Linked DNA regions of Prochlorococcus marinus str. AS9601. The main gene of each other region encodes a partner of the protein of the gene in region 2 in a complex. Links are inferred from orthologs where the notes say so. Each region holds a gene or a part of one and is shown on either strand. Other genes may lie near its edges.

Region 1 (3,479 bases), 1.4 Mb from region 2 along the record:
CAAAGTTGAAAGATGGCAAAGAGCTTCAGAAAAAGAGATTAATACTTCGAGGGATCAATCAAACCAACAAGTTCAATCAAAATCAAGAAATCTTCCCAGATCAAGAAGAAGAAGAAGAGTATAGTTTCGTGAATTCTTTAATTCCTGAATAGCCTAGTAAACTTTCTAAATGTGGATTAAATACTTCTCTAATAATTGTTAGAGGCTTTTTGTCTCGAAAAAATCTATAATTTCTTGACCAGAATGGGCCTTTAAAACAAAATTGATCTTCTAACCAATTTGAATTAACAAGTGAAATTCGATCAACTTCTCTAAACAATTCCGATCTGTCTTGTGTTAAATTTTTCCAAATTGGTTCTTCTTTGGCTTTTAAATTTTCATTCACTTGTTCCGCATTCCACCAACTTTCAGCCCATGCTAGGTTTTTATTATTGTTTTTAATCCATACTTGTCTTCTAATTAAAGGTCCATTTAACTGATTTAATTCTTTAGGTCCTTCTGAGATGAATAGAGGGTCTACTTGCATTGAAATTAATTTAATTTTCGTCTCTTGATTAGTTAAAAGCTGTAAATGTCTAGTTGGACTTCCATCCCCAAGCAGCATTAATTTCCATGGACCAGATATTTTTGGTAATGAATTTTTCACTAAAAAAGTAGAGGCTTTTTCTTCCCATAAAATTTTTGGTGATTTAAAAAGTTTATTATTCAGTGCTCAGACGGAATCCTTTTAAGATGATAACTTTTTTTCGACAAAAATATTTGCCTTTTCTTTTTTTATTTCTCTTATTTTTAGCCAAACAAGTAATGCAGTTAAATCAGCTTTGCTGACACCGGGAATTTTTGAAGCATCACCAAAATTTTTTGGCTTTATCTTATTCAAATTTTCTCTGGCTTCTAAAGATAATGTCTCTATCTTTTCATAGTTTATTTCTTGAGGCAGAGATTTACAGCTTTGACGATTTATTTGTTCTATGTTGTTTTTTTGTCTTTTAAGGTAACCCTCGTATTTAATATCTATTTCAACACCTTCCTGTATTGAAGAACCTAGATTTCTTTCATTCAAATTATATTTAATTAGATCTGAATAATGAAAGTTTGGTCTTTTTAAGAGTTCTTTCAAAGTTGTTGAGCCTTTGATTTTTGATCCCGTTTCTAATTCTATTTTTTTTGATATTTCATCGGTATTTTTTAAACGAGTATTATTCAATCTAAATTTCTCTTCTTCGAGGAGGTTCATCTTTTCTTGATAGGCCGACCATCTTTTCTCATTAATTAGCCCTATTTGATAACCTAATGGTGTTAATCTTCTATCTGCATTATCTCCTCTGAGAGTTAACCTATATTCACTCCTACTAGTGAGAACTCTATATGGTTCTTTGAGATCTTTTGTAATTAAATCATTGATCATTGTTCCTATATAACTGCTTTCTCTGGAGAAGATTATTGGATCTTTTTTGTTTAGTTTTCTTGTCGCATTGACTCCTGCAACTAATCCTTGTGCTGCTGCTTCTTCATAACCAGTAGTGCCATTAATTTGTCCGGCGCTAAATAAATATTCAATTTCTTTCGTTTCGAGTGATGTTTGGAGCTGTGTTGCAGGTATATAGTCATACTCCACAGCATATGCTGGTCGCAACATTTTACATTCACCTAATCCAGGTAAGGTCCTTAAAAGTTCTAATTGAATATTTTCGGGTAAACCTGTAGAAAATCCTTGTACATATATTTCAGGGGTATTAATTCCTTCTGGTTCTAAGAAAATTTGATGTGATTCTTTATTAGCAAATTTGACGATTTTATCTTCAATTGATGGACAATATCTTGGCCCTTTACTATCAATAAAACCGCCGTAAATGGGAGTTAAATGTAAATTATCTCTAATAAGTTGATGGGTTTTGGTAGTTGTTCTTGTGATGTGACAACTAACTTGGGGCATATTATTTTTTATATCTGGGTCAAACGAAAAATATTTATCTACTGCAGTACTTGGTTGAACATCTAATTCATCAAAAATGATACTTCTTTTATCAACTCTTGCTGGAGTACCTGTTTTTAAACGTTCTGTTTTGATACCAATTTCGTGTAAATTCTGAGTAAGACCTTGTGCTGCTTGTTCGCCCGATCTGCCAGCTGACATTGATTTATTTCCTATCCATATTCTTCCTTCTAAGAATGTACCAGCTGTGATGATAACTGATCTTGCGGAATAATAACTACCAAAGAATGTTTTTACACCCTTTATTCTTTTTTTTAAGATTTTTTTTGAGTTCAATCCAATTTGTTCAGTTTTTGCAATATCCAGTTCAGTAATCATTGCTTCTTTTAAAGATAAATTATCTGTATTTTGTAGTATTTCGATCATTTTTTTTGAGTATTCTCTTTTATCTGTCTGAGCTCTTAACGCCCATACAGCTGGGCCTCTACTTGCATTTAATATTCTTTTTTGAATAGCTGTTTCATCGGCTAATTTACCAATAATTCCACCTAATGCATCAACTTCATGAACCAACTGACTTTTTGCTGGTCCCCCAACAGCAGGATTACACGGTTGCCAGGCAATCCTATCTAGATTGATTGTAAATAAGGCAGTAGAAAAACCTAATTTTGCTGTTGTTATAGCGGCTTCGCATCCTGCATGTCCTCCTCCAATAACGATGACGTCAAAAGATTCATTTGTTGAGTTATGATCTTGCATTTTAGGATCGATTTAATTAGCTAAATTCCTAAATCTCGTAAATTGAGGTTCAAATAATAATTTAACAGTTCCTACGGGTCCATTTCTATGTTTAGTGACAATGATTTCTGTAATGCCTCTATCTTCAGTCTCCGGATTATAGTATTCATCTCTATAAATCATTAATACTAAATCTGCGTCTTGTTCAATAGATCCTGATTCTCTTAGATCGCTTAACATTGGTCTTTTATTTGTTCTAGACTCAACCCCTCTACTAAGCTGAGATAAAGCTACTACTGGGACTTTTAATTCTCTGGCCATGCTTTTAAGACCTCTTGTTATTCGTGAAAGTTCTTGAACTCTATTATCAGGGGTTGAACCTTCCATCAACTGCAGATAATCAATCACAATTAATCCAAGTTCTTTTTTTTGTTCAGCTATTAATCTTCTGCATAGAGATCTCATCTCTAGAACACTTAGGTTAGGCTTGTCATCTATGAATATTGGTAATTGACCTAATGAATTGATACCTTCTCCGAGTAATGGCCATTCTTCTTGCTGTAATCTTCCTGTTCTTAGCCTGCCACTTTCGATCCCCACTTCCATAGAGAGTAGTCTATATGTCAACTGTTCTTTACTCATTTCAAGGCTAAATACACACACAGGTAAATCTTGAGATTGTGCAACATTTTTAGCCAGATTAAGAACTATTGAAGTTTTCCCCATTGAAGGTCTTCCAGCAACAATTATTAAATCACTTCTTTGAAAACCTTGAGTCATCGCATCAAGATCGTAGAAATTAACA
Region 2 (3,059 bases):
AATAAGTTTCCAATTCAGCTACGAATAGAAGTAATTGATCGAGTTGGAGTTCTCAAAGATATTCTTATGCGGTTATCTGATAAAGGTATAAACGTTAGTGATGCCAATGTTAAAACTGCTTATGGTAAACCAGCTATTATAAATCTTTGTGTAGGTCTTGAAAGTTATAATCAACTTCACAAAACAATTGAACAAATTAAATCAATGGCAGATGTTTTAGATATTGCCAGAGTTGGACAAAGTTAATTTTAAAATCAGATCAATCTATCTTTTACTTTTTATCTTGTAGATAAAGAAAACAATACTGCCGCAAATCAAAGCTAATAAAATACCTACACAAGATGAACCTAAGAGTAATTTTAAGGAAAAAATTCTACCTTGTTTCCATAAGTCATCAATAACTAAACTTTTTTCAAGAATTTTATTAGAAGGATTATTTAAAAAAATCGAACCAACTTTATAGTTAAAATAATAAAGTGGAATATAAGTAAAAGGGTTACTGATCCAGGTACCAATTGCAGCTAGAACAATATTTCCCTTAGCTATTTTCGCAAAAAATACTCCCATTAAAGTCTGAAAACCAAAAAATGGAAAGCAACCACTAAATACCCCTATTGCTAAACCTTTAGCATTAAAGAAAGGACTTCCATTCTGACTCCTAAATAATGATAGAATTTTCTTATAGGTAATATCTCTTTTAAATCTCATTCAGAAAGAAAATTTCAAAATTAAATTCTTGATAATCTTACTTAATTATCCATAACAAAGCGAGAGATGGATTCGATAGTTACTACAGAAGATACGATAGCCGCAATTGCTTCAGCTATAAGTATTGGGAAGGGAGGAGTTGCGATAATAAGAGTATCAGGGAAAGACGCAATAAATTCTTGCAAAAAGATTGTTCAAACTAAATCTAAATATGCATGGGAATCACATAGAGTTTTTCGTGGTTTTATTCAGGAAAATAAACAAAATAAATTTATAGATGAGGTTTTAATTTTAGTGATGAAATCCCCAAATAGCTTCACAGGAGAGGATGTAGTTGAACTTCATTGCCATGGCGGAATTATCATAGTAAATAAAGTTTTAAAGATATTATTATCTAATAATTCTAGAGTTAGACTTGCAAACCCAGGAGAATTTAGTCAAAGAGCTTTTCTTAATGGGAAAATAGACCTTACTCAAGCCGAGTCGATTAATCAATTAATTAATGCAAGCAATGCCAGATCAGCAGAGTTAGCCTTTAGCGGGGTTCAAGGAGAAATAAAGAAAAAAATTGATGATATTAAAAATGACCTTATAAATCAACTTTGCGAAATAGAAGCGAGAGTTGATTTTGAAGAAGACTTCACAGATTTTGATTACACCAAATATCTAAAAAACATTAAAAAAGTCAAAGAAAAAATAGAATTACTAATAGAAAATGCAAAAAGAAATTCATATATTCACAATGGAATATCCATTGCGCTTATAGGAAAAACAAATGTTGGCAAAAGCTCTTTATTAAATTTGCTTGCGAAAAAAGAGAAAGCAATCGTAACTAATATTCCTGGAACAACTAGAGATGTTATTGAAGTTAATTTAACTATTAATGATATTCCAATGAAAATAATTGATACTGCTGGCATAAGAGAAACTCATGAACAAATTGAAAGTATTGGAATTAAAAAAAGTTTTGGGAAAATAAAAGAGTCAGATTTTATAATTTATATTTATAGTCTTGAAGAAGGATTTAATGAAGAAGACAAAAAAATAATACAAGAAATTCCCAAAGAAAAATTAATTACTATTTTGGGCAATAAAAAAGATTTAATTGATTGCAAAAATATTAATTCAAATGAGTTAAAACACACAATTCTTATGAGTATTAAGAATAATGATGGTGAAAGATTATTAATAGACACAATTATAAAAAAATGCGGATTAAAACAAGTAGAAAATATCAATATATTTTTAAACGATAGACATCTAACAAATTTGTCTGCTTGCTTATCTAATTTAAATGATACTGATGAAATAATTGAAAATAAATTACCATTTGATTTGTTATCAATTGAGCTGAGAGATGGAATTCAAAACTTATCTAAAATAACTGGTCAAGAATTAACAGAGGAACTTCTAGATAATATTTTTTCTAAGTTTTGTATTGGTAAATAAATTTGAGTTAAATTACATAGTGATATATAGTTGATTCTCTAACTTCAGTTTAATTTTTATTAATTAATTATTTATTAGTTTAGTGGATTTAAATACTCCAATAATAAGTAAAATCATTGATAATTGGATCGATGAAGATATAGGTAGGGGAGATCTTACAAGTTCCTCTATTACAGAAGAGAATGGTAATGCATATTGGATTGCAAAAGAAGAGGGTATATTCTGCGGGGTTGAAATTATAAAAGAAATTTTTAGAAAAATTGATTTAAAAATCAGTCCAAAATTTAATATCTCTGATGGAGATCAATTTGTTAAAGATCAAAAACTCTTAGAAATATATGGGCCTTCAAAAAGTTTGCTAGCTAGTGAAAGAATAAGCTTAAATATAGCAATGCATTTATCTGGAATATCAACATACACAAAGAATCTTGTAAATAAGTTAGAAGGTACAAATATAAAATTAGCAGATACTAGGAAAACGACTCCTGGCTTAAGAATATTTGAAAAATATGCATTCAAATGCGGAGGTGGAGTCAATCATAGAATGGGATTATACGATGCAGCTATGATAAAAGAAAATCACATTGCATGGACAGATAATCTTAATAATGCAGTAAAAAAAATTCGAATAAATTCGCCTTTTACAACTCATATCATAATTGAAGCTGAGAATATCGAACAGGCAAAAGAAGCAGTATTAGCAGGAGCAGATAGTGTCTTATTGGATGAACTTAGCCCTGAAATAATCAAAAAAAACGTTCAAGAATTAAGAGATTTATCAATGAATAGCTTAAAAAAAGAAGTAAATAAAAATTTGATAATAGAAGTTTCTGGAATTAACCCTGAAGAAATTAGTAAATATCTAATAAAAGGTATTGATTTGATTTCAACAAGTTCTTCAA

The links.
Region 1: the proteins of mnmE (region 2) and mnmG are in contact, whole or in part, in a solved structure (PDB 9HIP), measured with the Escherichia coli proteins. The link is inferred for Prochlorococcus marinus str. AS9601 from one-to-one orthologs.

Annotation. Positions count from the first base shown.
Region 1 is NC_008816.1:1,618,803-1,622,281, reverse strand. The notes cover bases 212-3,139. They hold mnmG (tRNA uridine-5-carboxymethylaminomethyl(34) synthesis enzyme MnmG), read right to left. Parts: upstream 2,696-3,139; coding sequence 728-2,695; downstream 212-727. Other genes in these bases: dnaB (replicative DNA helicase), read right to left, coding at 2,708-3,139; A9601_RS18010 (chorismate lyase), read right to left, coding at 212-679. Also shown: A9601_RS18015 (hypothetical protein), read left to right, coding at 1-124; more of A9601_RS18010, read right to left, coding at 101-211; more of dnaB, read right to left, coding at 3,140-3,479. UniProt on the Escherichia coli protein: NAD-binding protein involved in the addition of a carboxymethylaminomethyl (cmnm) group at the wobble position (U34) of certain tRNAs, forming tRNA-cmnm(5)s(2)U34.
Region 2 is NC_008816.1:189,924-192,982, reverse strand. Bases 1-2,965 are described here. They hold mnmE (tRNA uridine-5-carboxymethylaminomethyl(34) synthesis GTPase MnmE), read left to right. Parts: upstream 1-774; coding sequence 775-2,157; downstream 2,158-2,965. Other genes in these bases: nadC (carboxylating nicotinate-nucleotide diphosphorylase), read left to right, coding at 2,240-2,965; A9601_RS10130 (DUF2062 domain-containing protein), read right to left, coding at 265-708; A9601_RS10135 (RelA/SpoT family protein), read left to right, coding at 1-246. Also shown: more of nadC, read left to right, coding at 2,966-3,059. UniProt on the Escherichia coli protein: Exhibits a very high intrinsic GTPase hydrolysis rate. Involved in the addition of a carboxymethylaminomethyl (cmnm) group at the wobble position (U34) of certain tRNAs, forming tRNA-cmnm(5)s(2)U34.